DNA from 4 places in the Cyanobacterium aponinum PCC 10605 genome. Region 1 is predicted to be linked to each of the others. Evidence: predicted binding sites of a transcription regulator. Region 1 holds the regulator's gene; each other region holds the start of a gene.

Region 1 (7,870 bases):
GCGTTTTATTGCCGCAGGTTCGATTATTTCCTTAGTTCCAGTTTTAGTTTTATTTATTACTTTACAACATTATATTATTCCTAGTGATGCCAATACGGGAGTGAAGGGATAAAGAGTAATTAGGAGTTATATTAGTTCAGATTGCGGAGTTAAAGTTAATAGATTTCTTGCAGAAATCAGGTAACAGGCAACGATAAAAAATGTCTCTATTACTTTGAGTATGTAAATTATTGGTTAGGAAAAGGTTGCAGGTGGCAGGTTTGACAGTTAAATAAAAAATAGAAAAAAAGACAGTTAATTAATAGTAAATAGCTCATAATGAATAGATTTCAATTAAGAATAAAGAAAAAGTAGTGACACACTAGATAAAAAAAGAAGAATGAAAATAGTTAACTCCTAATTTTAATGCCTGATACCTGAAACCAGAAACCTACCTAACATTATTGATATTATTACGTCGAATTGAGGTTTTTTTATGCGTGCAGATAACATACAATTACCATTAATACCCATTATTAATGAATTAATTATTAATAACCCGAATACTATCTCTTTAGGGCAAGGAGTTGTATTTTATCCCCCTCCAGATGAGACTTTCAAAGAGATTGATAAATTTGCCGGTAATCCTCAAAATAATTTATATCAATCTATCAATGGTATCAATAAATTATTAGAAGAAATAGAAACTAAATTAGCTCAAGATAATCAGATTAACTATAGTCAAAATAGGTCATCTATTTTCGTAACTGCAGGGTCAAATATGGCGTTTATGAATGCAGTTTTAGCTATCACTAATCCAGAAGATGAAATAATTATTTTAGCCCCTTATTATTTTAATCATGAAATGGCGATTAGATTGGCTAATTGTAAACCCATAATTGTCGATACAAATAATCAATATCAACCAGATATAGATCAAATTATTAATGCCATAACACCAAAAACAAAAGCAATTGTAACCATTTCTCCTAATAATCCCACAGGGGTTGTTTACTCAAAAAAAGACTTATTAGCTATTAATATAATATGTAAGGAAAAAGGAATTTATCATATCAGTGATGAGGCTTATGAGTATTTTACTTACAATGGAATTAAACATTATTCTCCCGCCTCTTTTGTAGATAGTGATAATCACACAATTTCTTTATTCAGTTTATCGAAAGCCTATGGTTTTGCTAGTTGGAGAATTGGCTATATGGTGATTCCAAAACATTTAGAAATGGCTGTTAAAAAAATTCAAGATACCATTCTAATTTGTCCTCCTGTCATTTCCCAATATGGTGCTTATGGTGCTTTAAAAATTGGCAAAAATTATTGTCAAAAATACTTACTAGAAATAAATAAAGTTAGAGAAAAAATGCTTGATTCTTTAGCAAAAATTTCTAATATTTGTGAAGTGAGTAAATCTGATGGGGCATTTTATTTGTTTTTAAAAATTAAGAGCGATATGAATTCTTTTGAATTAACAAAAAAACTCATTGAAAATTATCGAGTGGCGGTAATTCCCGGAACAACTTTTGGTGTAGAAAATAAGTGTTGTTTAAGGGTTGCCTATGGAGCGTTAAATTATGATACTGCATCTATAGGTATTAATAGATTGGTGGAAGGTTTATCACAACTTATCGAGGTTTAAAGCGGGGGAGAAAGCAAAGTTAAAAGGGCAATGGGCAATAATTTGAGTTCGGAGTTAAGATAAAAAAGAAATTTCCCTCTTTTTATCCCCTCTCTCAAAGCAGGGCTGTTTCAAAGTAAAAAATTAGGTTAACTGAGATTAAGTAAGAGTAAGAGATATAAGGATTTTTTTCTATTAGTTAAAACTTTATGAACAAAAATCCCCCCATCTCCCTCTCCCCCTATCTCCCAATCCCCTAACACTCTAACTCAATACTTACTCTGTCATGCCCATAATTTCATAACCTGCATCCACATAAATAATTTGTCCTGTAATACCACTAGCTAGGTCACTACATAAAAAAGCGGCGGTATTCCCTACTTCAGTTTGAGTAACAGTGCGTCTGAGGGGTGCAACTTTTTCCACGTGGTGAATCATATCAAGAATTCCTCCTACTGCAGAAGAGGCAAGAGTGCGAATGGGGCCTGCAGAAATCGCATTTACTCGCACATTCATAGGGCCTAATTCGGAGGCTAAATAACGAACACTCATTTCTAAGGCGGATTTAGCAACACCCATGACATTATAGTTAGGGATAACTTTTACACCCCCAAGATAGCTAAGGGTTAAGATACTACTACCTTCACGAAATAAGGGTTTCGCTGATTGCACTAAACGGGTTAGTGAATAGGCGCTGACATCTAAGGCTGTTTGAAAACCATTACGAGAAGTATTACTAAATTCTCCCGATAGGTCTTCTTTCTGCGCAAAGGCTAGGCAATGAATTAAAATGTCTATATGACCCCATTGGTCTTTGATTTGATCGAAGGTAGAATCTATTTGAGCATCATCTTGCACATTGCAAGGAAGAAAAACACTGGGGTTTAAAGGTTCTACTAAATCTCCAACTTTTTTCTCGAAACGTCCTTTTTCATCGGGTAAATAGGTAACACCAATATTTGCACCGGCTTTATGTAGTTGTTGAGCAATACCCCAAGCAATAGATTTATTGTTAGCAATACCTGTTACTAAGGCGTTTTTTCCTGTCAAATCTAACATATTCTTGATTTTGAATCTAATTTTCTGTAATTTAAGGACAATTATTCGCTAAACTGATCAAGTTATAGACGGTTTTCTCGTTATTCCTATTTTCTTATAGAAAGGGTCGTTTATCGAGCCATTTTTAATTTTATTTTTAAGTTAATTATCCCTATGCAATCATTGTCTATGTCTGAACAACCCTTAGCTTCAGTTTTTCGTCAAATTGGGGCGGGAATTTATACCCCTGTGGTGGAAAAATTTGAACGAGGTAAAACAATTTTTTTTCCGGGTGACCCTGCGGAAAGAGTATATTTTTTAATGAAAGGTGCTGTCAAGTTGTCACGGGTTTATGAGGCAGGGGAAGAGATTACCGTGGCTTTGTTGCGAGAAAATAGTGTTTTTGGGGTCTTGTCTTTGATTACTGGGCAAAAATCCGATCGCTTCTATCATGCGGTGGCTTTTACTCCTGTGGAATTACTTTCCGCTCCTATCGAGCATTTTCAGCGTTCTTTAAAAGAAAATCCTGAGTTGTCTCGATTGATGTTACAAGGCTTATCGTCTCGCATATTGCAAACAGAGATGATGATTGAAACTTTAGCTCATCGTGATATGGCTTCTCGTTTAGTTAGTTTTTTATTGATTCTTTGTCGAGATTTTGGTATTCCTAGCCCTAGCGGTATTACTATTGATTTAAAATTATCTCATCAGGCGATCGCAGAGGCTATTGGTTCAACACGGGTAACGGTGACTCGTTTATTAGGAGAATTAAGACAAGAAAATTTAATTACTATCAATAAGAAAAAAATCACAGTACATAATCCTGTTGCCCTTAGTCAGCAATTTGCATAAGTTTTTCCTCTATTTCCTCCCACCTCTACTAACAAAAAATAATCATTTTTTTGATTTTTAACTACACAAATTATTAACTAATGACTAGCGCTTATATTTTAATCATAGCGATGTTACTTTTGGGGGGACTAATCGCAGCATTGGGCGATCGCATTGGTACAAGGGTTGGAAAAGCAAGATTAAGACTCTTTCAATTAAGACCCAAACAAACTGCTGTTTTAATTACCATCGGTACAGGAACATTAATTTCTGCTTCTACTTTAATTATTTTATTTAGTTTAAGTGCATCTTTGCGTCAGGGGGTTTTTCAACTAGATGAAATTCTCAAAAAAAGACGAGAAATTACTCAACAATTAGATACGGTAAAAGCGGAAAAAGAAAGGGTAGAAGAAGCTCTGCTAGAGGCTAAAAATAGACAAAACACTGTCTTAAATCAGTTGAATGTTAAAGAAAATGAATTGTCAACAACTCAAAAAAAAGTTAGAGAAATTCAAAGTAGAACAGAAAAACTAAGAAAAGAAGTAGAAAGAATTATTAAAGAAAAAGAAGATTTATTAATAGAAAAAGATGAAATTCAACAACAGAGCTTAAAGTTAGAACAATCCATCGCCCAAAGAGATCAAGAATTACGAGAAAAACAAGGACAAATTGAACAGCAAGAGGCAATTTTACAACAACAACAAATCAGCCTTGAACAGTTAAAAAATAGACAAAAACAGTTAGAATCAGAAATAAGTAGCCGAGATGAGCAAATAGTAGAACTCGATCGCCTCATTTCTCAAACGGATGATATATTAGATGCAAAAGAGCGGGAATTAGCTTCTTTAGAAGGTCAACTGGAATTTTACCGCCAAGAAGTGGAAATTCTCGAACAATACTACCAAACTTATCAAGATTTAAGAGAAAGACCCATTGCTGTTATTAAAGGACAAGTATTAAGCGTTACTTTGGTACAAATCAAAAAAGATACAGACATCAGCGAGTTAGTGGATGCTATTTTAAGTCAAGCCAATCGCAATGTGATGCAGATTATTGGTTATGGTAATCAGCCCCCCAAAGAAAGGTTTGTACAGATAACTAGGGGGCAAGTAGAACAGATGAAACAACAATTAGCCAATCCGGGGCAATATTTAGTGAGAATTTTATCGGCTGGTAATTATGTGCAAGGAGAAGAAAGAATCCGTATTTTTGGAGATGTTACCCCTAATCAAATAATCTACCAAAAAAATGAAGCGATCGCATCTATTTCTATTGATGAACAAGATTTAAACAGTGGCGAATTACAAGAAAAACTAGACTTTCTCATTTCCGTTAGCCAATTCCGAGCTCGTAGAGAGGGAATATTAGGACAAATTTTTATCGGGGATGGCAAAATAACCTCCCTTGTTAACTTTATCGAAGAATTACAGTCTTCAGACCAAACTATTGACGAAATTTTGACTGTCGCCGCCAGTGAAACCTATACCTCAGGACCATTACAAATTAACTTAGTAGTGATTGCGGACGGCAAAGAAGTATTTAGACTATGATTTCTCATTTAGTTAGGGAATAGGCAAGAGGCAAAAGACAGCCTCTTAATTAAGAATTAAAAACTCTGAACACTTATCACTCATTACTTGTTTCTTCCTCATCCCCTAAACATCCTAACACCTGAAACCTGAAACCTGAAACCTACCCTTACCCGATATTCTTAAACCGAACTGAGGTTAAATATTATTCTAAGTCAACACTATACCGAAAACAATTTCTACCCTCTTTTTTTGCCAGATAAAGAGCATCATCTGATTTATCAATTAAAGTATAGGGATTAATTTTTGCAGAGGGAATAAGACAATGAACGCCCATACTAATCGTAATGCTATTACTGGCACTAGAACCCCGATGGGGTATAGCTAATTCCATTATTTTTAGAGAAATATTCTCACATATCGTGATTGAACCCTGTAAATCAGTATTAGGTAAGAGAATCACAAATTCTTCCCCCCCATAACGGGCAACAAAATCACTGGAGCGTTGTAAACTAGACTTTAGGGTTGATGCGATCGCCTTTAAAACTTCATCACCCTGTAAATGTCCATAGGTGTCATTATATTCCTTAAAACAGTCAATATCAACCATAATCATTGATAAAGGTTGCTTTTCTCGACATAAACGATACCATTCTTTTGATAATAAATCATTAAAATAACGACGATTATAAACCCCCGTTAAACCATCAATATTAGCAATTTGTTCCAGTTTTTGATTTGCAATTAATAACTGTTGTTCAACTTTTTTTCGGGCAACTATTTCCTGATTTAAAAGATTTTGATAACGATAAATTTTTAAATGAGTTTCCAAACGACAAACTACTTCAGCCACCACAAAAGGCTTAGTTATATAATCAACCCCCCCCACTTTAAAACCCTTAATTTTTTCCGACAATTGTTGTTTAGCACTAAGAAATATAATGGGGATTTGACAGGTACGAGAATTACTCTTTAGTTGACGACAAACCTCATAACCATCTATTTCAGGCATCATTATATCTAACAAAATTAATTCAGGAGGATCATAATCAACTACTTTTAACGCCTGTTTTCCACTTAATACTTGTCTCACCTCATAACCATTATCCATCAACATCGTGGAAAGAAATTGGATATTTTCAATTTGATCATCAACAATTAAAATATCACCTCTTTTTGAATTTTGGTTATCTCCGCCGTCACTTGTATTCGCACCACTATCAGTAGTCATTTATGTTACTCAAATACATTAACTCTTCAAAGTTAAGTTGATCAGTCAATAATTTTAGAGACTCTCTTATTTGTTGATAGTTATAGGGAATTTCTTCAATGGTCTTTAGTATTTTACTACTTCGGGCACTTAAAGAATTATAAAAAAGTTTTTTGCGCCAAGAATAGCCCATAAAGACTAAATTTTCAGGTTTTAATCGAATCGTCTTTTTATTATTTTCATGATCAACAATTTCATTTTGCCACTTAAGTTCTATATTCAAACATAATTCTATTTTTCGCCAAAAATTAGTAAAATCAAAGGGCTTTAAGATAAAATCATCAAAACCCGCCGTTAAAAGTTCATTAGTTGACGATAAAGTTGTTAAAGCGACAATTTTAGTCTGATATGAATAATTGAATTCTAACCTTCTAATTATTTTTACTGTTTCTATATTTTTACTATTTAAACTCGAAACGGAAATTAAAATTAGACTTGGTTGCCATTGCTGATAAATATCGAGAATTTCTTGTCTATTTTTGCCCTCTCTAAGCTCAAAATTCGCTCCCCTAAAAAGATGACGAATAATTTGAATATCTACGGAGTTTTTTTCTAGTAGTAATATTCTATATTTTGAGATAAAAGAGTCGTTATTAACGATCTTAACAATGTTATTGCCCTTAACTAAATCAGTAAATTTTACTTTTTGACATATAATGTTAAATTCAAACTTACTACCATAATGGAGTTTACTGCTAACTTTAATATATCCCCCCAATAAATTAGTATATGTTTTACAAATAGCTAACCCTAAACCACTTCCTTCTCCTGAATTTTGCCCCCTATTTCCCTGAGTAAAAACTTTAAAGATTTTTTCTAGTTCATTTTCGGGAATACCCGCCCCAGTATCCTCAACAGAGAAATAAATATTAACATTTTGATTATCTTCTTGTTGACTATTATCGTCATTAATTATTTTAACAGTGAGTGTTATTGAACCTTGACGAGTGAATTTAATCCCATTATTAATCAAATTAGTAATAATAGATCTCAGTTTTCCTTGATCTGTTTTTATATATTCGGGCAAACCAGACTGTTTATGTAAAATAAAATCGATATTTTTGTTTCGAGCTTTTAGGGTAAAAATTTCATCGAGGTTATTAAGAAAATCCAGAAAATTGAAAGAGTATTTATTGACTTTTAATTTACCATATTCTATCTTTGATAGATCTATTATTTCATTAATAAGTGATAATAAATGTTCCCCAGATTTACTAATAGTATTGATATATTGCTTATGTCTTTGAGAAATATCATCATCAAGGCTCATTAGTTGAGTAAAGCCTAAAATTGCATTAAGGGGAGTGCGTAACTCATGGCTCATATTTGCCAAAAAAAGGCTTTTTGCTTGGGAGGCTTCTTCGGCTTTAATTTTTGCTTTTTTTAATTCGATTTCTGTTTGTTTACGCTCTGTTATATCTTTAAACATTCCCACTAAGCCAATAATATTTCCCTTTTCATCAGGCAAAGGGGCTTTATGAGTTTCTATCCAAAGTTGCTCACCATTATCTAAAGTGAATGTTTCTTCAATAAATAATTTTGCTTGATTGGATTCTATCACTTCTCTATCATCTTCAATGTACTTTAGGG
Region 2 (7,870 bases), 480 kb from region 1:
ATTTAATTAATAAAGTATATCATTGACCGCCGATGATGATAATATATATTACCAATTAGAAAAATTAGTTTAGTAAGGAACAATTAATTAAAATGGAAGCAACGATGTTATTGGCTAAATTACCAGAGGCTTACGAGATTTTTAAGCCTTTAGTGGATGTTTTACCTGTTATTCCCTTATTCTTTTTGTTATTAGCTTTTGTATGGCAGGCTGCCGTAGGCTTCAGATAAACAATTTTGTTTTTACCAATATTTACAAATAAGCCCATGTGAGTGAATATAGTCACAACATGGGTTTTATTTATGTTTTTATCTATATTCATAATGTTGTTATTTTAATAAAGATTAAGAGATTAGGAAAAGGGAAGCATAATTAAGTCTATGATGAAAAAAGTTTTAATTTTATCTACCCCTGTGGGTGCATTAAGTTCAGGCATTGGTGGCGGTGTAGAATTAACTATTTATAATCTGATTCAAGAAATGCAAGGGCGTGGTCATATTATAAAGGTAATAGCTCCAAAAGGATCTTTTTTTGACCATGCTGATATTATTGAAATTGAGGGAAATTTACATACTCCTGCTCAAACTCAAAGCCGTCAAACCCCTGTGATTATGCCTGATAATTCGGTTTTAGCAAATATGCTCGATTATGCTTATCAGATACAATCTGAATACGATGTTATTGTTAATTTTGCTTTTGATTGGCTTCCTTTTTATCTTACTCCCTTTTTTTCAACTGCGATCGCACATTTTATTAGTATGGGGTCTCTTTCTGATAGTTTAGATCAGATTATGGGAAAAATAGCAACACGATTTCCTTATCAATTTGGTGTTTATACTAAATCTCAAGCAGATACCTTTCCTTTTGCAGATAAATGTCAATGCTTAGGTAGTGGTATTGATTTATCTTTATATCAGTTTCAACCTCAACCGAAAAAACAATTAGCATGGTTAGGTAGAATAGCCCCAGAAAAAGCCTTAGAAGATGCCGTAAAAGCCTCGGAAATCACAAACATTCCCTTACTAATTTTTGGTAAAATTCAAGACCAAGAATACTGGCAAACCATTCAAAATCAACATCCCTCAGCCCCAATTAAATATCAAGGGTTTTTATCTACCAAAGATTTACAAGCACAACTGCGTGATTGTTTAGGATTGATTATGACTCCTCGTTGGGTAGAAGCCTTTGGAAATGTTGCCATTGAAGCTCTTGCTTGTGGCGTTCCTGTAATTAGCTATGCTAGAGGAGGTCCTGCGGAAATTGTTACCGATGGCAAAACAGGATTTTTAGTAACCCCTGATAGTGTGGAAGATTTAGCGATTGCCATTCAACGTCTTCCCGAAATCAATCGCTATGATTGTCGTCAGGTGGCAGAAGATGTTTATTCTTTAACGGCATGGGGCAACCGTTTTGAATCGTGGTTAGACTCTTTTATTTAATCTAAAAAATCTGTTAGAATTTCGTCTGGTTCATCATATATGTCTTCATCATCCAAAGAATGGGTGATATTTCCCTTGTCTATATGACGAGGATTGATTTGATATTGTAGATTTTCCACCAGTTTTTCTAATATATGAAATTTAGCTTCTATTTTTTCTAACTCTAAATTTTTCGCTTCTAATACACTCAGGCGTTGGTTTAATTTTTCATAGTCTTGTGTTAATTTTTCTAATTTTTCATGCTCCAAACTTTCACCTAAATAATTACCGATAATACTAGCGATTAATTTTTCTAAAGATATATTCTTTTGTTGAGCAATATCAATTAATTTTTCTTTCCACTCAGAATCAATATAAATGTTTAAAAATGATATTTTATCTCCTTTTTTGTCCATTATTTATGCTTGAAACTTTAATTAAATAACTAAAAAAATCTTTATAAATCTAACAGAGGTTTTCTTAACACCTAAACACTATAAGGGGCGAATAAATTCAACCCCTCTCCCATAATTTTCTGTTTTTTATGGAGAAACGAAAAGTGCGGTCGCCGAAGGTGCGGCTACGCCGATCGCGCTTCTATGATTAAATTATTATCAGAATTAGCTCATTTTATACTTACCACCTTTAGCCGGATCTGTCCAGTCACAAGCAAAACCCTTAGTTTCAGCTACATATTGATTCCAAGGTATTGGGTCAACAGGTGCATCTGTGGCAAAGACAATATCAAATAAACCGTCATCTCTTACCTGTCCGATTCTGACTGTTTTAGAAATATGATGATTAGGTTGCATGGTGACAAGTCCTTCAGGGGCTTGTAATGACTGGCCGACAGCCGCACTTCTCACAGGCTCTAAATCGGTTGTGCCGGCGGCTTCAACGGCTTGTTTCCAGAGATAAACCATAATGTAAGCAGCTTCCATGGGATCATTAGTTACCCTGTCTTGACCATATTTAGCACGAAAAGCCTCTACAAATTTTTCATTTTCGGGACTTTCTACAGTTTGAAAATAGTTCCATGCGGCATAATGACCTTTAAGATATTCTACCCCAATTTGTCTAACCTCTTCTTCGGCAATACTTACAGACATAACAGGATATTTATCTGGAGTTAAACCTGCGGCTTGGATTTGTTTGAAGAAAGCAACGTTACTATCTCCGTTTAAGCTATTAAAAATAACACCGCCGTTGGGTAGAGCGGCTTTTATCTTAGTAATAATGGGAGTAACTTCCGTATTGCCAAGGGGTAAATAATCCTCTCCTACGGTGGTGCCACCTTTTGCTTCTAATTGAGCTTTAATGATAGTGTTTGCTGTTCTGGGAAATACATAGTCAGAGCCAACGAGGAAAAATTCCTTACCTTTATTTTCTAATAACCAATCTACAGCAGGTTCAATTTGCTGGTTAGGGGCGGCACCAGTATAGAAGATATTTTTAGAGCATTCTTGTCCTTCGTATTGTACGGGATACCATAACATATGATTTTTGGACTCAAATACAGGTAAAACAGCTTTTCTACTAGCAGAAGTCCAACAGCCAAATACTGTTACTACTCCATCTTGATCAATTAGCTTAGTTGCTTTTTCCGCAAAGGTAGGCCAATCAGATGCGCCATCTTCGACAATCGCTTCAATTTGCTTTCCTAAAACTCCGCCACTAGCGTTAATTTCTTCGATCGCAAGTTGTTCAGCTTCCACAACAGTGGTTTCACTAATGGCCATTGTACCACTAAGAGAGTGCAAGATTCCTACTTTTATGGTATCCCCTTCACCACCAGAAGGAGTTTCCGTAGTGGTATCCGTAGCGGTATCATCGGCAGGAGGAGGAGCATCAGCACAGGCTTTGAGGAGTAAACTTGTTCCTAATGTAGCCGATCCGTAAAGGAGAAATTTTCTTCTACCTAGTCTTGACATAGTATTATTTTTTACTAATTATGTTGTTTTAAACTAATTAATAGTAAAGATAAGGTTAAGCATATTTTGTATTTTTGGATACATAATTTTTATGGGAGTGGTTAGTGAAGGGTAAATTAATTGTTGTAACACTAATTTTGATCTGTTTAACGGGGGTTAGTATTGTTTGGATGGGGGGGATTCAACCAGAAATTTTGCATGAGCAGGTAAAGAGACTGGGAATTTTTGCACCAATAATTTATGTATTGTTATATATTGTTGCTACGATTTTACTTTTACCATCAACTCCTTTAAATATTAGCGGCGGTTTAATTTTTGGTTTTCAATGGGGTTTATTTTGGACTGCGATCGCAGCTATTATGGCCGCTATAGCAAGTTTTATCTACGCTAGATTTCTGGGACAAAATTGGGTCAGACAAAAATTTGGTAGTTACCTACAAAACCTTGATGAAGAAATCAGAAAAGGAGGAATATGGTATATTTTCGCTATTCGTCTTTTACCTTTAATTCCTTACGGAATCGTCAACTATGGGGCAGGTTTGACTTCTGTTACCCAAAAAGATTATTTATTTGGTACGATTTTCGGCACAATTCCGGGGATTTTTCCCTTTGTGATGATAGGAGCAGGTTTAGCCGAGGGCAGTATATTACCCGTAACCATTGCCTCTGGTTTAGCGAGTTTACTATTATTCGGAGCAACTTGGTTTAAAAATAAATCAAAAGGCAAAAAAAACTAAGGAAATAGTGTGAATAATTAAGATAAAATCTACCTAAACTGATTGAAAAAATAAAAAATTAAGCCTAAAAAACTATTAATATCAAACCTAAATTAATAAAATACAAAATACTATTAAAAAATTATGTTAATCGCTATTGCATCTTTAAAAGGTGGTGTTGGCAAAACCACAACAGCCATTCATTTAGCCGCTTATTTACAAACAGATCAACCAACCCTACTTGTTGATGCTGATCGCAATCGTTCTGCCTTAGTGTGGGCTAGGGAGGAAAAATTACCTTTTACAGTGGCTTCTCAGGCTGGTTCTGCCCCTTTTATGGCAACTCATAAACATATTGTCACAGATATGAGAGGGGGACCAGAAGAAGATGATTTTGTGGACTTAGCAAAGGGAAATGATTTGATGATTATTCCCACCACCCCCAATCATTTGGATCTCGATGCTACTATCAAAGCAGTAGAAATGCTGAAAAAACACAATGTGAATAATTATAAAATTCTCTTGACGAAAGTAGATTCTCGTACTAGCAACAGCAGAACTGCGAAATATTTTTTAAAAGAACAAAATTTGCCTCTATTCAAAACAGAAATTCCCCTTTTAATCGCTTTTGAAAGGGCTTCACAACACGGAAAAACCGTAAAAGACTACAGCGACGATCGCGCTAAAGTGGCATGGAAGAAATATCGAGATGTGGGCAAGGAGATTATGAGTTAGGAGTTTAAAATAGGTTTCAGGTTTCAGGTTGCAGGTGTCAAGGTGTTGGGGAAGCGTGTTAATTAAACACTTTTGCTGTCCCCCCTCGAGAAGCAGGGTTTTTTAAAAGTCAGGGCAAAATTATCTTGCCCTCACCCCCAACCCCTCTCCCACAGTAGAGGGGAGCGTTTTTTCTTAATAATTGATTAATTAATACTTAAAAACTCCTGTATCTGTTACTATTTGTTAGTTTCAAAAATTGACATTTTTGAGAATGAAAAAACCCTGCTCTTTTACGGGGAGAAAGGAAAAAGAAAGTTATTAAATAATAGTGGTTCTATCACTTACTTTGAGTATGTAAATTATTAGTTAGGGTAGGCAAAAGGCAAGAGGCAATGGGCAATAGGGGATTATTAAATAATAATTTATAAACTTTTAGTTTTTATTTAACTATAAACACTATGCAATAAACGTTATAGAAGTCCTGTTTCTCTTAATTTATCATAACTACTGTATGAGAAATAATGAGAAATATTTTTAGCCTCCGCTAACAGGTGGAATTAAGGCTATTTCATCTTGATCATTTAAGATAAAATTAGGTTCAACAAATTGTAGGTTAACTGCAAATCTGGTGATATTTTCCCAAGGTTTTAATTCTGGTTTTTCTTGTACGATAAAGTCTTGCAATAATTGTTTAACTGTTATCTCTTTTTCTAATTTAAGGGTGATTTCTTCTTTTTGATAGGTTTCTTGGTAGATGGCAAATAGTTTGACTATCACTGTTATTTTATGTTTGTTTTCTTTCATTTTTTGGCTCTATTAATTTGAAGATATAAATTATTAGTTTAGATAGGAAAAAGAGAATTATTTAATAATCATTGATAAACTTTTAATTTTTATTTTGCTATAACTCCTGTACAGGATGATTTATATAAGTTATTTTCTATTAGTTTGCCATAACTACCGTAAAAGAAAAGTGTTAATTAACCTGAGTTTGGGATAAATTTTTATCTATGAGTGATGGCGAAAAGGGCAATTAGTGAATAGTGAATAGTTGATAGTTGATAATTACTCATTACTCATTACTCCCCTAAACCTGACACCTGCAACCTGCAACCTGCAACCTGATACCTACCCTTATCCGATATTCTTAAACCAAACTGAGGTTATTAAAATTAAGAAAGAGTCGTTATAGTTTAAAAAACAAATTATATAATTTTATGCAACCAGAAAACTTACTAGATTTAGTTAAAAAACAAGGAATTAAAAATGCAGAGGTTTATCAAGTTGAGTCTTATTCTCGCCCGATTTGTTTTTCTGCTAATCGTTTAAAACAAATTGAGTCTTCTCAAGTTTCTGGGGTTGCCTTACGTTTATGGAGAGATAATAAACCGGGTTTAGCTTTAGCTTATGGAGAGTTTACTGCTGATGATTTAATTGCAAAAGCCCTTGCTGTTTCTGATTTGAATGATCCTGAAGAAATATTTTTAAATGGTACAAATAACCTAATTTATTCTAACGATGATGGTAACTCAAAAAGATTTGTTGATCAAGATAAAAAAATTATAAAAGAAGGAGGAGATGCGATCGCATCTATTTTAGATTTATATCCAGAAGCGATTGTTAATTTGGATGTGGAATGGGAAAGGGAAACCACAACATTAATCAATACTCAAGGATTATACTGTCAACAAAAAGATATTAGTCAAAGTGCGTCTGTGGGATTGGAATTAGTAAGAGAAGAAGACTTTTTAGGCATTTATGATGGAGAATATTCCCATGGACATATTGATTTAAGTAGAATCATTGAATCAGTTTTAAGACGATTAGAATGGGCAGAAAAAAACGTTGCTGTCAAAACAGGTAAATTTCCAGTCTTATTCACTCCTAATGCTGTTGTCACTCTTTGGGATACCGTCACCGAAGCCTTAAATGGAAAATATATTCTTGATAAATCATCTCCTTGGAGTGAGTCTTTAGGAAAAGTAGTTATTTCTCCTTGTTTAACTTTAAAGCAACAACCAGATTTGAAACCCTATGATTGCCCTTTTGATGATGAGGGTAGTATGACTCAAAATTTAACCTTAATAGAAGCAGGAGTCTTAAAAAATTTTTACACTGATAAAAAAACCGCTTCTAAACTAGGTATAAGTAATACAGGTAATGGTTTTCGTACGGGTTTAGGTGCTTATCCCAGTCCTGATTTAGTAAATTTAGTGATTAGTGAAGGTAATAAGTCTTTTCCAGAAATAGTAAAAAATATGGATCACGGTATTATTGTCGATCAGATTCTCGGAGGCGGTGCGGACATTTCCGGGGATTTTTCTTTCAATATTGATTTAGGTTACTTGGTTCATAATGGAAAAATTCAAGGCAGAATTAAAGATACTATGTTAGCGGGTAATGTTTATCAGTGTTTACAAAAAGTAAATGCGATCGCATCTGATATAGTTTGGAGTGGTGCTTGTTATACTCCTTCCATAGTTGTGGATAATATCTCTGTGGTAAGTGATAGCTAATTACCCTGAATTCAGGATAAATTTTGATCTATGGATGATTGAGAAAAGGGCAATAGGTAATAAAAGGGCAAGGGGCAAAGGTAAATAGTGAATAGTGAGTAGTTGATAATTACTCGTTACTCGTTACTCATTACTTTCTTCTAAAACCTGAAACCCTGTACGGGCGAATGGCCATTCGCCCCTACGTCTCCCTCATCCCCTCATCCCTCTAATACTTAATACTTCAACACCTGACACCTAACCTTATTGTTTTAGTCACAATTAAGCAACTCCAAAAATGTTCAAAGAGGAATGAAATTTTCTTGAATTTGGATATGTTTTGAACAAGTTTGCTATATTCTTCTGAACAAAGAGAAAAAATTATTGTCATATCAATGAATGATTTACAATGGGTTCTAATCTGTGCTGGATTAGTATTTTTAATGCAACCCGGATTCATGTGTTTGGAGTCGGGTTTAACCAGAAGCAAAAATAATATTAATGTTGCAGTTAAAAATTTAGCTGATTTTGGCATCTCCGTAATGCTGTTTTGGATGTTTGGTTATGGGGTGATGTTTGGCTTAAGTAGGGGC
Region 3 (7,870 bases), 470 kb from region 1:
GAAATTTTCCCTAACTTTGCAGAGTCTAAACCAGTTAATTCTTCCAAACTAATCCAACCCTCTTTTAAAAGTTGAGCAAAAGTGAACACTAACATTCCTTCCCTAGTATCATATTTCCCATCAAGATCATAACGCTTGGCACTCAAAAGATCATGAATTTGCCATAATTGCTCCATGTCTGACATGTCCTCAATCTGGTTTCTCACTTGTGCCATTAAAGTTTCTGTTTCTCTTTGATAGGCTTTTTTTAAAACTTTTTGACTAATTTCTATTTCAGTATGACTCCATCCTGTTGTATTAATAGTTGTGGACATAGTAGATAATTAAATGATATATATAAGAAAATTTAAAGATGTCTCTCATCATATCAATATCTTTCTATAAAACGCAAAAAAAAGGTGTCAGGTTACAGGTATCAGGTGTCAGGTTAAACAAAAATCCCCCATCTCCCCTTCACCCTCTTTTCTCTTTTTTTCTCTTTCTCAAAAATGAAAAAACCCCCTTTTGTTTTTGTTTTGGGGGAATTCTAACAGTATATTTATCAATAGAAATCTCTTAACGGATAAAATTTAATAACTCTTTAGGAGATGCTAATAAGTCAATCGCAACAAAAAAGATTTTATTCTCAGGATTAAGTAAAAAGCGCCAAGCAATATCCATACCAACGTTACCACCAAACCAAGGGGTTTGAACTTTTCCAGTCACTTTAATTTGAGTATAACCATCTTCTGCCGGTTCGGAAATTCCCTGTTGAGGAATTAGTTTTAAATTTTGACATTCTTCTTTCATAAATTTTCCTAATTGATACCAAAAACCAAGTTTGATATTAGCAGACCACACTGCACTGGTTTGTTTATCGTTGCCCATGATGGTATGCACGGTATTCTTTTTCCTTACAATCTTAATATCAATGATGCGATCGCCGCTTTAGCTTTAATTTTATATGGGGGGTTATCTTTCAGAGATTTAAGGGAAAAACATTATTTGCATCATCGTTTCACTGGTACGAGTCTTGATCCAGACTTTCATGAGCATAACCCAAATTTTTGCTTTTGGTATTTTAGATTTATGAGGAAATATGTCAGTTTTTTAAATTTGTGTCGTCTATGTTTATTAATTTTAATAATTGTTAATCTTTTTCACATTCACTGGTTAAATTTACTTTTATTTTGGGCTTTGCCTTTAATTTTTAGTTCGTTACAACTATTCTTTTTTGGGACTTTTTTACCCCATCGTCATCATCAGGATAATCAATATAGTTTAGGTGCAATTAAGAGTTTTCATTTACCGATATTATTGTCTTTAATTACCTGTTATCATTTCAGTTATCATCAAGAACATCATCGCTATCCTTTTCTTCCTTGGTGGCAATTACCCTTTGCGATGGGATTTTCTCAGTCACATTTTTAGCTTATATTCACTGAGGTTTAATATAAAATTTGGCACTGCTGATTTTAAATATGATTGTAATTTCCCATTTAGGTGGGAAATAGGGAAAGGGCAAGGGGCAATTAGTGAATAGTTGATAATCAAAAACCCCGAACTTATATCTCTCTCCTTTTCTCCCTTTCTCATTACTTATTTACTCTGCTAAACCATTAAACTTGCCCTTATCCAATATTCTTGAGCTAAATAAACGTTCAATAATTAATTCAAGTTTAGATATGCCGCTTCTTGTTCTAACTGTTTTACTAATTTTTCATCTCCGTTGCTTCTAGCAACTGTCAAGCGATGCTCTAAGTTTTTCTTTAAATTTTCTCTATGAGCCTTTACGCTTGTACCTGAACTTTTGCTTTTTCCAAATAAACCCATGCTTTTACCCTCACTCGATAACTATAAATTGACTGATATTTATTCTTTTAGTTTATCAAATCATAACTTTTTTTCGATAATAATGTATCAATTGTTACTGAAATTTAATATTAAAACAGTAATTACCTGAGTTTGACATAAAATTGTCGATGAAAGTAGCAAACAAAAAACAGGGAAAAAAGAACAGGCAAAAGTATTTAACCCATTTTGCTGGAACTTTCAACTCCTAACTTTAAGAAACATTCCTAATCACTTTAAAGTCAAAATAAGAATAATTTTGCGGTGATTTCCTCTCCAATCATTACAGATGGAGACTTTTACGATTACAATATTTTTATTACAAAATGAATTATGTAAGGTGAGTCCTAATTTTTCTTCGTGTCGAACTCAGGTTATTATTGATTAATTTGAGAAGATTTATTTTTGAATTGTCTAAAATTAAGCATGGTACAAATAAAAAAATTATTGAAGTATATTGGTTTAGGATTAATTTGTTGCAGTTTGATAATTGCGTGCGGTGGAAATCCTAGTAATCAGAATACTTCTAATGGTTCGTCCTCGGAGAATGGTAGAATCAGTATCGGTACAACTTTAAAAGCGAGAACTTTAGACCCTGCAGACAGTTATGAAACAGCAGGATTAAATCTTATTTACAATATAGCGGAGAGTCTTTACACATATACACTAGGTACGACAGAATTAGTACCCTTGTTGGCTGAGGATATGCCTACTATTAGCGATGATGGTTTAGTTTATAAAATTCCCTTGAGGCAGGGAGTGACATTCCACGATGACACACCTTTTAATGCAGAGGCGATGAAATTTTCTTTAGATAGGTTTATGCAAAATGGCGGTAAACCATCATTTCTATTGAGTGATACTATCAGAGAAATTCAAGTAACGGGAGAGTATGAATTAACGATTACTCTTTACAAACCTTTTTCTGCTTTCACTGCTTTGTTGGCATTTCCCGGAGCGTGTGCTGTTTCCCCCCAAAATTATACCATTGGTGAAGGTGAATTTAAGCCCAGTGAATTAATTGGCACTGGTCCTTATAAATTAAGTGCTTTTAATAGTGATTCTGTCAGTTTGGAAGTATTTGAGAATTATTGGGGAGAAAAACCTGTTAATAAGGGTATTGATATTCAAATTTATGCGGGAAATTCTGCCAATTTATACAATAGCTTTTTAACTAATGCCATTGATGTGGCTTATCAAACTTTTGCTCCTGAACAAATTACCACTTTATTAAAAGAGTCCGAAAATGGTGCTTTTAATGTGATTGAAGGTTCTGGTACTGTGGTAAGTTATATGGTGTTAAATCGCAATCAACCTCCTTTAGATCAGTTAAACGTCAGAAAAGCGATCGCACTTTTAATGAATCGTAGTTTAATGATTGAAAGGGTTTTACAGGGACAATCTGAACCTTTATATAGTTTAATCCCCACGGTATTTGACTCTTATCAACCTGTTTTTCAGACAGAGAATGAAAATGATAATATTCAACAGGCTAAACAATTATTAACAGGGGCAGGTTATTCTCCATCAAATCCTGCAGTTGTTGAAGTTTGGTATCCTTCTGCATCTAAAACCCGTAGTGGGGTTGCTTCTACCTTAAAAGCGATCGCTGATCAACAATTAGAGGGTATAATCCAGTTTGTACCTAGTGGGGTAGAAAGTGCTACTGCTTTTAGTAACCTTGGCAAAGGGATTTATTCCAGTTTTTTGGGTGACTGGTATCCTGACTTTCTCGATGCAGATAACTATATTCAACCTTTTTTACAATGTGTACAAGGCAATGAAACAGAAGGATGTTTGGAAGGAGGGGCGCAAACTCAAGGTTCTTTTTTCTACAGTGAGAAAATGAATGAATTAATTGATCAACAAAGGCAAGAAGACGATTTAGCCAAAAGAAAAGCCATATTTATTCAAATTCAGGATATTTTAGCTGAGGAAGTTCCTTATATACCTCTTTGGCAAAATAAAGATTATGCTTTTTTCCATAGCAATATTGAAGGGGTCAAAATTAATCCTAGTCAACAGTTTCCTTTTTGGACAATTAAAAATAATTAATCTCAGTTCTAAGAATATCGGATAAGAAGGCTTGGTTTCAGGTTTTAGGTGGCAGGTTTTAGGCTCTAATCAATCAGGAGAGGATAATATTCATTAAGTGTTAAAATAAGGAAAAGTTTATATATTGCTTAAATATGGTGCGCAAAATCCCATCTTTACTTTTATTCTCTGCGACTTGCTTCGTCTCTTTTGGCATTTTTTCAACTAATGTTGAAGCGGAAACTCCATCTTGTGCGATCGCATCTGCTCAAGAATTAGAAGGAGTTTGGGAATCAGATGTAACACAAGTTTTAAATAAACAAGGCTTACTTGAGGTTTCAGGAGTTTTAGAAATCAAAGCAAAAACCGACAATATTTTAGAAGGTCAATATACTTGGAAAACGAAGGAAGAAACAAAGACGGGAAATAATAGTGAGGGAGTAAAAGTTATCGAAGATACAGAGACATTATATGGTGTTTTTAATCCCCGCAACTGTACTCTCAAAATGGTTGAAACAAAAGAGTCAGGGATTCATGAAATTACCATTCTGAGCCAAAACACTGTAGAGCAAATCTTTAGGCAGTCTGGAGAGTATCCCGTCGTTTATATCAGCACTTTAGAAAGAAAATAAAGATTAAAAATTAAGAAAAAAGAGTCAGAAGTCGGGAGTCAGAAGAATTAAGAAAAGTCTTCTCCCCACTCCCTAGTCATTACACCTCAGAAACTAGAATTGACTGTTATAGGCTGAAACCTCAACCATTTCTAGCTTCTGATTTTTTTATGAGGCAAGTATTGCCCCTATTGTTTATTGCTTATTTCCTGCCTTTTCACTAGATACATTACTCAAGTTAACCTGAGTTTTGGATAAGCTGAAAGCATCCCAACTCGTAGTCAGAAAATCTTATAGCTTCTTAGAAATAACGATAAAATTGCCTAAATCCGAACTGACTTAAACAAGGGGCTTAAGCCCCTTGCCTAGGTCAGAAGAAAGCCCCTTGCTAAAAACCCCTACCCCCCCCAAAACCCTAAGCCCCTACTTCCTCCTTTCCCCTCATCACCTCATCCCCTAACACCTGCAACCTGCAACCTGACACCTGACACCTAACCTTATCGGATATTCTTAAACCGAACTGAGGTCAAGTTAAGCTAAAGCAGGTACAGGAATCTGTAAATGAGGATAAAGAGGATAGCGATCGCATAATGCCTCTACTCTCTTAATACAATTAGCTTTCACATCTGCATCATCAGGATTGAGTAAACAATCAGCGATAATATTAGCCACTTCGGTGAAATCCTCTTCTGTTAAACCTCTAGTGGTTTCAGCAGGAGTTCCCAAACGAATACCACTGGTGACAAAAGGAGATTCAGGATCAAAAGGTACAGTATTTTTGTTCGCAGTAATACTGATTTCTCCTAAAAGTTGATCTGCCACTTTACCCGTCATGCCGATAGAGCGTAAATCCACTAAATTGAGGTGATTATCACTACCGCCAGAAACTAACTTAAAGCCTCTATTTACTAACTGATTACCCAATGCTTTAGAATTGGCGATAACTTGTCCGCAATAGGTTTTAAACTCAGGTTTTAACGCTTCACCAAAAGCCACTGCTTTACCTGCAATGACGTGTTCTAAAGGACCGCCTTGAGTACCGGGAAAAACAGATTTATTTAATTTTTTACCTAATTCTGCGTCACGGGTCAAAATTAAGCCTCCACGAGGTCCTCTGAGAGTTTTATGGGTGGTGGTAGTAACTACGTCACAATGAGGCACGGGGTTAGGATGATGCCCAGTGGCTACTAATCCTGCAATGTGGGCAATATCTGCTAATAAATACGCTCCTATTTCATCTGCGATCGCACGGAATTTTTCAAAATCAATAATGCGAGGATAAGCGGAGTAACCGCAAATGATTAACTTAGGACGTTCTTTTAACGCTAACTCACGAATTTGATCATAGTCAAGGCGTTCAGTTTCTTTACTTACACCGTATTGACAAACCTCAAACCATTTACCAGAAACATTAACAGGAGAACCATGAGTTAAATGTCCACCGTGAGATAAATCCATCCCCATGATTTTATCCCCGGGGTTAAGAAGGGTTAAAAATACAGCAAAATTAGCCTGCGCCCCTGAATGGGGTTGTACATTTGCCATTGCCGCCCCAAATAACTGTTTTGCTCTTTCAATGGCTAAATCTTCCGCTTGATCAACGAATTTACAACCACCATAGTAGCGTTTACCCGGTAAACCCTCTGCATACTTATTGGTTAAAACAGAACCCTGTGCCGCCATTACCGCAGGAGAGGTAAAATTTTCACTAGCAATTAATTCTAAATGTCCTCTTTGTCTTTGTAACTCATTAGCAATAATTTCCGCTATAGCTGGATCTGTGTCGGCTAAAAATTCTAAGTTAGTTTTACTCACGTTAATTTATTACTTTAATCATAAACATACTCTATCTATAATAATTGATTTGCGATCTGCTCGACACTATCTCAGTTTGAGTTTGGAGAGTTCGCCTTCAGCTCTTATACTCCCTTCGGTCGTGAACGGAATTTTTAATTATCAATTATTCACTATACATCTTTGCCCATTGCCGATCTAAACTAAAAATCATGGTTTAATTCCCCAACGCCTAAACGGGATACAAGAAAGGTGATAAGATTAATGGGAGAATTAAGAGAAAATTACCAATACATCCTCTCATTTTTATATGGCTTATAGTCTGGAATTGTATTTAGAAGATTTATTTTTCACCCCTCAAAATCAAATACCCCTCATTAAAGAAGAAAATTGGCAAATTTATCTGGAAAAATGGTTAAATAGTTTGGATTTGGATTTCGATCCCACAAAAATCTATGAAATGACTTTAAGACTAACCAATGATGAGGATATAAAGAGTTTTAATGCTCAATTTCGAGACAAAAATCAACCTACAGATGTTTTATCTTTTGCCGCCTTAGAAACTGACTTTCCTGATTTTGATATGGATTTAGTTGCATTAGGGGATGTTATTATTTCAGTGGAAACGGCAGAAAAACAAGCCCAACTGCATCTTCATTCATTAGAGATAGAATTATTATGGTTAGCTAGTCATGGCTTTTTACATTTATTAGGATGGGATCATCCTGACGATGAATCATTAAAAGAAATGCTAAATCTACAAAAATTTTTACTGCACACAATCGGGATTGAATCGGAATCCTTGAAAGAATGGTGTGAATAAATTACTTATGATTTGCTGAAAAATCTTTTGGTTTGGGTTGTTGAGGTGAGGGGGATAAATGAGTAATGAATAATGAAATAAGTTAAGAGCTTTTTATTCTTAACTATCAACTATTCACTATTCACTATTCACTAATAAAAGTGAGGCTAATTATTTTTTCAACCAGCTAAACATCGCTCTTAAGTCTTTACCAACTTCCTCGATGGTTTCTTCAGACTCACGACGACGCATTGCAGTAAATCCGGGTTTTCCTGCCTGATTTTCTAAGATAAATTCACGGGCAAATTGTCCAGATTGAATTTCAGTGAGGATTTTCTTCATTTCTGCACGGGTTTCATCGGTGATAACTCTAGGTCCTCTGGTATAATCACCATATTCAGCAGTGTTAGAAATACTGTTGCGCATTTCTGCTAAACCGCCTTCAACGATTAAGTCAACGATTAATTTTACTTCGTGGAGACATTCAAAATAAGCTAATTCGGGTTGATAACCAGCAGAAACTAAGGTTTCAAAACCAGCCTTAATCAAAGCGGATAAACCACCACATAATACTGCTTGTTCACCAAATAAGTCGGTTTCGGTTTCTTCACGGAAAGAGGTTTCTAAAATACCTGCACGAGTGCCACCAATACCTTTAGCATAAGCCATAGCGCGATCGCGCGCTTCTCCAGAAGCATCTTGATAAACAGCAAATAAAGCGGGTACACCTTGCCCTTGTTCGTAGGTACGTCTAACTAAATGACCCGGTCCTTTAGGAGCAATCATGACAACATCAACA
Region 4 (7,870 bases), 2.0 Mb from region 1:
CTGTCTGCCCTTAAACTGTTGTTGGTTGTTGTCTTGGCGACAGTAATCTGTTTACCTGATTTAAGTTCGTTGTTACCCTTAATGTGTTCAAAGTCAATGCACTATTAACAAGGGAGTGAGAGTATTTTATTATTCTTACTCTCTTTCAATTTTAATCCTATGAAAATTCGATCTAACTTTCATTTTATGCTGATAACATAACTTTTTTTACCACTTTCAAGGATTTTCCTGCGGATTTGGCTTATATTGTTAATGAGGATAAATCGGAAAAAGTTGTGTTGAGCGATCTCGGAGAGATCCGCATTGCGGCACGCCTCTTTAGTATCATTAGAGAAAATGGGTAGTGAAGAAAGACAGAAATTACTAATATTATTAAGTATTTATGAAGTAAGAAATATTGCTAATAACAGAGAAGAAGAAAAAACAATTACCCAAACAATCCGGAATATTAAATATAATGTTGTTAAAAATAAAGTTTCTACACTTTATCAAGAAAAGTAATATCAATTAGTTAAAAAAGCTATTCATTGGTTTATTTCTTATTTTAATTAGTGGATTTCTAAACAAGCTAAAAAATAACTGTCAAAACAAAAATACTTTTAATATGTCTATTGTTTCACACATTTTAATCGGTTGCCCCAGTAGCGGAAAATCAACTCTAGCTAATCATATAATTAAACAATATTCTAATTATCAAATTATCTCCACTGATAACATTAGACAACAACTTTTTGGAGACGAAAATATACAGGGTGATTGGCAGTTAATTGAAACGGAAATATTTAAACAAATTGACAGTTATATTCAAGCAGAAAAACCAATTATTTATGATGCCACTAACGCTAAAAGATGGTGGCGAATTTCTCTGTTAGAAAAGTTAGCAAAATATGAAAATGCTAACTGGATTGGTTGGTATTTAAAAACCCCTTTAAATGTTTGTTTAGAATGGAATCAAGAGCGAAAACGTCAAGTACCAGATGATGTTATAACTAATTTATATCAATCCCTAAGAAATTTTCCACCTCTTCCTGCGGAAGGTTTTTTAGCTGTTTATAACATACCTTTTAAAGAAGGTAAATTAGAAATTAATCAATTCAATGATAAAGTTTCAAAATTAAATCGAGTACAAGTCAATCGCACCAATCGCACTGCCAATAGTAAAATACAATTTCATCCTTATTCAAGATTACTAGACTTCGATCGCATCTTCCACTTAATTAGCCTTATAATTAAATATCCCAATCTTGGCAACCTCTCAGAATCCAATCCTGAATTAATCAGAGAAATCTTTGGAGATGAGATTAAATTTAACAGTGAAATAGAAGAAATTTGTGGCTTTTTAACAAAATATTATGACAAAATTTATGCTCAACCAGAAGCCATTAAACAAGACTTAATCTGGCTGGAAAAAATGGGTATTATTAATCAACAAAATTATGAACCATTACCAGATATTGAAATAGTAAATATTGACGATTTAGTAACCCATCCTTACTCAGATATTGAACCATTTACCAGACTAATAAAAACCATTCATTTTATCATCTATCATCCTCTAACTTATAAAGATAAAGAAGGATGTTTGCAAAGTTTAATTGAAGCCATGCAACAAGAAAAAGTTATTAATATTAATTGTGGAGATAGTATTCGTAAAGATATAGAAAAAGTTTTAAAACCCTTTGGCATTTTCCCCGATTTTACCATGAAAAAAGGCTATTTTATCGGCACAGGAATTTTATCTCAAACAGATTTAATCAAGGTATTTCGCTTATTAGAAGCCCAAGCTAATAGTTTATCAGATCCTGTCGCTTTATCAGTCTATGAAACCTTTAAAAGTCGTTTAGGAAATGCTAAAATCGCTCACTCTGAAAGTTACCCTGTCAGGGCAATTTATAATAAAAATATTGTTGATTTAAACAGTCTTCCTAATGATTCTTTAGCCAAAAAAATTGATGTCTTAGAAGATGCGATCGCCTCTGGAGAATTATTAGAATTAAATCGCTTTTTAGGCAGTGCCGAATTTTATAAAGATGACTCTCAATATAATCAAACAGAGGATAATAGTTATTTTCTAATTTATCCATTACAAATAGTTTTTCATAACATTGGATGGTATTTAGGTTATGAATATGCAGAAGGAGTAAATAAAGGATTATTTAAGTTTGAAAGATTAGATAGATTATTTTTATGTAGAAAGACTCATCAATCAAGGGAAATGAAACAACAAATAAACGCCTTAAATAAATTACAAAAACTATATCAAGCTAGCGGAGGAATCTTCCTTGGAAATAACGTCAAATTGCAAAAACAATATCTCGATACTAAACAAAAAAGCAAAGCTGAAATAACTATGGAATTATGGTTTAATAATCATATTTTTAAGTTTATCAGTGAAGGTACAAATCGCTTCCCTTTACAACAAATGAAAATGTCAGCCCGTCTTCATAAAAATCATGAAACAAATCCTCTTTTTACCCTAAAAAAAACAGAAGATAAAAACTTTCCTAATCGTTTTCAAGTAAAATTACCGATATGGTCATTAGAAGACATTGATTTATTACGGTGGATTGTTGGTTTTGGTGGACAAGTTAAGGTAATTAATCCCCCCGAATTAGTAAATAAAGTTAAACAAATAGGGGAGGCTATTGCTCTTTTATATTAAAGTTTAATTTTCTGTAGTAGAATTAACTTGATAATCTTTGATGATATTAATAATTTGTTGACTACTAATATTAGCCTGTTCTGATTTTGTATAAACAGTTAATAAAACTACTGTATTTTCTATTTTCACATAATAAATAAAACGTTATCCGCAACTTTTTCTTTTTGAATACCACTATTTTTTACTCTTACTTTAAATACCTGATGATTAATACCAGATACTCTATCTCTCAGTAATTATTTTATGTTTTTACTTTTTAATAAGCGGGTAACGCGATTCGAACGCGCGACATTCACCTTGGCAAGGTGACGCTCTACCACTGAGCTATACCCGCATCTTTTTGTTTGCGACATTTAATATTGTGTCAAAAAAATAAAAAAATGTCAAGGTTTTTCTTAAAATTTTTCCCGTTCTCAAGGTAAACTCTTAGAAAAATGAAAATTAATCTTTCAACACATAGCCTACGCCTCTAACAGTCTGAATAATTCTTTTTTCCTTATTCGATTCTAATTTCAGTCGCAGGTATCTTACATATACTTCAATGATATTAGAATCTCCGCCAAAATCATAACCCCAAACTTTTTCTAAAATTTGATCACGAGTTAATACTTGTCGAGGGTGGGAAATTAAATATTCCATTAAGTCATATTCCGTAGCGGTTAAATCGATGATGCGATCGCCTCTTTTTACTTCACGGGTACGACGATTCAAGCTCAAATCAAGAAAGTGTAGTTCGTCGGGGTCTTCTTCATTGCTTTTGCGTAAATGGACTCGTAACCTAGATAATAATTCTTCAATACCAAAAGGTTTAACAATATAATCATCCGCCCCTGCATCTAAACCAGCCACACGATCATTGATTTCATCCCTTGCAGTTAAAAGGATAATAGGAATCATGCAGCCTAAACTACGTAACTGACGACAAACATCAAAACCAGACATTTGGGGTAACATCCAGTCTAGCAAAATCAGGTCAGGATTAATTTTTTGAGCAACCTTTAATCCTTCTTTTCCATCTGGTGCGATCGCAACTTCATAGCCTTCATATTGCAACTCTAACTCCAAAAACTTAGCTAATTTTTGCTCATCTTCTACCACTAAAATCTTACTCATTTTTCTCTTTATCTTTCTCTATGGTTTATATCTTAACCTGAGTTCGTGATAAATTTTCATCGATGAGTCATGGCAAAAAGGGCAAAGGGCAAAGGGCAAGGGGCAAAGGTAAATGGTTGATAATTAAAAATTAAGAATTGAAAACCCCGAACTGAGATTTTTTTATAGAACTAAGATAACCTCAGTTCGGTTTAAGAATATCCAACAAGGTTAGGTGTCAGGTTGCAGGTTGCAGGTTGCAGGTTGCAGGTTGCAGGTGGTAGGGGTTTTTAGCAAGGGGCTTAAGCCCCTTGTTTAAGTCAGTTCGGATTAAGGCAATTTTATCGTTGTTTCTAAGAAGCTATAAGGTTTTCTGACTAGGAGAAAATAATGCTTTCAGCTTATCCCGAACTCAGGTTAAGATAATAAAAAAGGAGGCGACAATGCCTCCAGAAAAATGAGAAGTTATCAAATAGTTTGTTTAGACATCGTAATACAATGCAAACTCATAAGGATGAGGACGAAGACGCATAGGGTTAATTTCATTATCTAACTTATACTCAATCCAATTATTGATAAAGTCTTCAGTAAATACCCCACCTTCTGTTAAGAAAGCATTATCTTGTTCTAAAGCCTCTAAAGCCTGTTCTAAAGAGCCGGGAGTGGAAGGAATTTTGCTTAATTCCTCTGGGGAAAGATCATAAATATCCACATCCAAAGGTTCACCCGGATCAATTTCATTTTTAATACCATCAATACCTGCACAAAGCATTGCGGCAAAGGCTAGGTAAGGATTGCTAGTAGCATCAGGACAACGGAATTCTAAACGTTTCGCTTTAGGATTTGTACCAGATAAAGGAATACGTACAGAAGCCGAGCGATTACCTTGGGAGTAAGCTAAGTTAACAGGAGCTTCAAAACCCGGAACTAAACGCTTATAAGAGTTAGTGGAGGGATTACTAAAAGCTAAAATTGCAGGAGCGTGTTTTAAAATACCACCAATATAGTGTAAAGCCATTTTACTTAAGTTGGCATAACCATCACCCCAGAATAAAGGTTGACCATCTTTCCAAATAGATTGGTGAGTGTGCATCCCTGAACCATTATCATTAAATAAAGGCTTAGGCATGAAGGTAACAGTTCTACCATACTTCTTGGCAACATTTTTAATCACATACTTATAAGTCATTAAATAGTCTGCCGCCTCTATCAAAGTAGCAAAACGAAAACCTAATTCATTTTGTCCACCAGTAGCAACCTCATGATGATGCTTTTCAATGGGTACACCACATTCAGCCATTGTTAAAAGCATTTCCGTACGCATATCCTGCATCGTGTCTGTGGGGGGTACGGGGAAATAGCCTTGTTTGTAACCCGGTTTATAACCTAAATTTCCGCCTTCTTCTTCTTTTCCAGAATTCCAACGTCCTTCTACACTGTCAACATAATAGTATCCCTTGTTTTCCGTTTGATCGAAACGAACATCATCAAACACAAAAAACTCCGCCTCAGGACCAAAATAAGCAGTATCTCCGATGCCACTTTGAGCTAAATACTCTACAGCTTTTTGAGCGATACTACGAGGATCTCTGGAGTACCATTCCCCAGTACGAGGTTCTTTGATACTACAAATCATGCTAAGGGTAGGTTCTTTGCAGAAAGGATCAATCCACGCAGTGGTAGGATCAGGAACCATTGCCATATCAGATTCATTAATAGCTTTCCAACCACGAATACTAGAACCATCAAAAGGCACACCATCCACAAAAGAAGATTCGTCTATTTGATCGTAGTAAAAAGAGCAATGTTGCCAAGTACCGGGTAAATCGATAAATTTGAGGTCGATAATTTTGATATTCTGATCTTGAATCATTTTCAAGACTTCTTGGGGAGTTCCGGGCATTAAATTATTTCTCCTTTATTTCTTGTCGTTACTTTTATGTCTTACTCACAAGTCTTAATCCTAAGCACAGTCAAACCTAAGTTTTGTAGCTATTGATACATATATATAAATATTTATTGTCTTTATGCTAATTTTGCATAACTGACAGAAGACACAGCGAAGATGTAAAGAAAAGTTATACTAGCACCATATAAACAAACAATTTTTATAATCTTTTTATATTTAACTACTCCAATAAAGCATAAGATGACTGTTCAAATTAAGCTCAATGAACGCCATCATAAAGTATTACAGGCAACTATTAAGCATTACATCGCAACGGCTGAACCAGTGGGGTCAAAAACTTTAATGAAAGAGTATGACTTTAGCGTTAGTTCTGCGACAATTCGTAATGCGATGGGGAAATTAGAAAAGGCTGGTTTTTTATATCAACCTTATACTTCTGCCGGGCGTATCCCCTCTGATTCCGGTTATCGTGTTTACGTGGATCAACTTTTAACGGAACAAAATACTGTTAAAGTTTCCCTTGATCCTTTTCTCGATGCTACTTGGCTCAATTTATCCGGGCGTTATGAAATTCTTTTTCAAAAAATAACAAAAATTCTTGCAGAAGTAAGTGGCTGTATTGCTTTAATTACCCTACCTCAAGTCTCAGGTAATATTATTCATCATCTTCAGTTAGTTCGAGTTGCTGATAATAAAATTATGTTGGTGATCGTCATAGATAATTACCAAACAGAATCTTTCGTCTTAGATAGTAAGGAATTAACGTTTAATTCTCAAAAGTTACATCCTGAAGTTCTTGATAGTGAGCTAGAAATTTTATCGAATTTTTTAAATCATAAATTAAAGGGTAAATCTCTGAGGGAAATTAATCATTTAGATGGCAGTGAGTTGGATAATGATTTTAAACTTTACACAGATTTTATTAATCATTTGCTCACAAAGATAAAGTCTAGTTATCATTTAGCTCAAAGTACTCCTATTTTATTGCAGGGATTCTCACAATTAGTACAACAACCTGAATTTTCAAGTATAGATCAGGTTAAAATTCTGTTAAATTTTTTAGAAACAGAGCAAAAACAGCTTCTACCTCTTTTATTTAATATTAATGAAAATTTGGACGGAAAAAGAGTAAAAATTCATATTGGTTCAGAAAACCCATTGGAGTCGATGCGCTCTTGTAGCTTAATATCTGCTTATTATTTTCAAGAAGATTATCCTGTGGGTAGTGTTGGCATTATTGGACCGACGAGAATGCCCTATGAACAGGCGATCGCCCTTGTTGAATGTACGGCTAATTATCTATCTGAAAAAATGTAATTTACTTAAGTTCGGGATAAATTTTCATCTATAAGTGATGGTGAAAAGGGCAAGGGGCAAAGTAAAAGGGCAAACCCCCCTTTATCCCCCCTCGAGAGGGGGGAGAGCAAAGGTAAATAGTGAATAGTTGATAATTACTCGTTGCTCCTTACTCATTACTTTCTTCTAAAACCTGAAACCTGAAACCTTATCTCCCTCTCCCCTCATCCCCCCATCTCCCAAACACCTACCCTTATCCGATATTTTTAAACTGAACTGAGATTAAATATGTTTTGTTACTTAGATAATGTAAGATTTAGATTTGATTCATTATCCAAAGAGAAAATTCTTCCTGACTCAATGGCTTAGAAAATAAATATCCTTGTCCATAATTACAGTTTAGTTTTTGTAAAATTTCTAGTTGTGTTTCTGTTTCAATTCCTTCACAAACAACATTTAATTCGAGATTATGACAAAGGGTAATTATTCCTTGTAAAAATTTAATATTTTTAGGATGAGTATTTAATGGTTTAACAAATGCTTTATCAATTTTTATTTGATTTAAAGGAAAATTCCTCAATCTAGCTAGAGAAGAATAACCAGTACCAAAATCATCGATCGCAATTTTAACTCCTAGTTTTTTGATTTCTGATAAAATTTTTGTAATATTTTGAATTTGATGAGCAATGATTGATTCTGTAATTTCTATACGTAAATTATGAGGTGAAATTTGGGTTTTGTTTAAAACATCTTTAATTTGTTGTAAGATATTTCCCTGCTCAAATTGTTGCTCACTAACATTGACATTTATACAAACATTTTCTGGAATTAAATTGGCTTCTTGCCACTGTTTCAATTGATTACAAGCCTTATTTAACACTAATTTGCCAAGGCTAATCATCAGCCCACTT

Evidence for each region. Region 1 encodes NtcA, which controls nitrogen genes in cyanobacteria. Its sites were predicted from a motif close to TTTGTANCNNNNGNTACAAA; they were not measured.
Region 2: the regulator NtcA is predicted to act here: its motif matches at 3,415-3,434, upstream of urtA (urea ABC transporter substrate-binding protein).
Region 3: the regulator NtcA is predicted to act here: its motif matches at 1,894-1,913, upstream of pirA (arginine synthesis PII-interacting regulator PirA).
Region 4: the regulator NtcA is predicted to act here: its motif matches at 5,740-5,759, upstream of glnA (type I glutamate--ammonia ligase).

What each region holds. Positions count from the first base shown of each region.
Region 1 is NC_019776.1:115,815-123,684, forward strand. Features, by position in the region: gene CYAN10605_RS00480 (carbohydrate ABC transporter permease) at 1-112, shown strand, start outside; gene CYAN10605_RS00485 (pyridoxal phosphate-dependent aminotransferase) at 476-1,633, shown strand; gene fabI (enoyl-ACP reductase FabI) at 1,889-2,671, opposite strand; gene ntcA (global nitrogen regulator NtcA) at 2,825-3,502, shown strand; gene CYAN10605_RS00500 (DUF3084 family protein) at 3,583-5,031, shown strand; gene CYAN10605_RS00505 (GGDEF domain-containing response regulator) at 5,216-6,241, opposite strand; gene CYAN10605_RS00510 (PAS domain-containing sensor histidine kinase) at 6,231-7,870, opposite strand, start outside.
Region 2 is NC_019776.1:3,748,554-3,756,423, reverse strand. Features, by position in the region: gene CYAN10605_RS18270 (photosystem II reaction center protein K) at 93-230, shown strand; gene CYAN10605_RS15780 (glycosyltransferase family 4 protein) at 381-1,439, shown strand; gene CYAN10605_RS15775 (restriction endonuclease subunit S domain-containing protein) at 1,436-1,834, opposite strand; gene urtA (urea ABC transporter substrate-binding protein) at 2,039-3,349, opposite strand; gene CYAN10605_RS15765 (TVP38/TMEM64 family protein) at 3,454-4,086, shown strand; gene CYAN10605_RS15760 (ParA family protein) at 4,210-4,800, shown strand; gene CYAN10605_RS15755 (MoaD/ThiS family protein) at 5,317-5,586, opposite strand; gene CYAN10605_RS15750 (TldD/PmbA family protein) at 6,000-7,298, shown strand; gene amt (ammonium transporter) at 7,673-7,870, shown strand, end outside.
Region 3 is NC_019776.1:3,759,198-3,767,067, forward strand. Features, by position in the region: gene frp (fluorescence recovery protein) at 1-314, opposite strand, end outside; partial or broken gene CYAN10605_RS15800 (ketosteroid isomerase family protein) at 556-795, opposite strand; gene CYAN10605_RS15805 (fatty acid desaturase) at 850-1,410, shown strand; gene pirA (arginine synthesis PII-interacting regulator PirA) at 1,648-1,812, opposite strand; gene CYAN10605_RS15810 (ABC transporter substrate-binding protein) at 2,257-3,885, shown strand; gene CYAN10605_RS15815 (hypothetical protein) at 4,020-4,496, shown strand; gene glyA (serine hydroxymethyltransferase) at 5,007-6,290, opposite strand; gene ybeY (rRNA maturation RNase YbeY) at 6,580-7,092, shown strand; gene ilvC (ketol-acid reductoisomerase) at 7,243-7,870, opposite strand, start outside.
Region 4 is NC_019776.1:2,210,035-2,217,904, reverse strand. Features, by position in the region: gene CYAN10605_RS18565 (hypothetical protein) at 304-501, shown strand; gene CYAN10605_RS09250 (AAA family ATPase) at 605-2,662, shown strand; gene CYAN10605_RS19300 (hypothetical protein) at 2,666-2,791, opposite strand; tRNA gene CYAN10605_RS09245 (tRNA-Gly) at 2,925-2,996, opposite strand; gene CYAN10605_RS09240 (response regulator transcription factor) at 3,104-3,775, opposite strand; gene glnA (type I glutamate--ammonia ligase) at 4,236-5,657, opposite strand; gene hrcA (heat-inducible transcriptional repressor HrcA) at 5,904-6,980, shown strand; gene CYAN10605_RS17825 (bifunctional diguanylate cyclase/phosphodiesterase) at 7,276-7,870, opposite strand, start outside.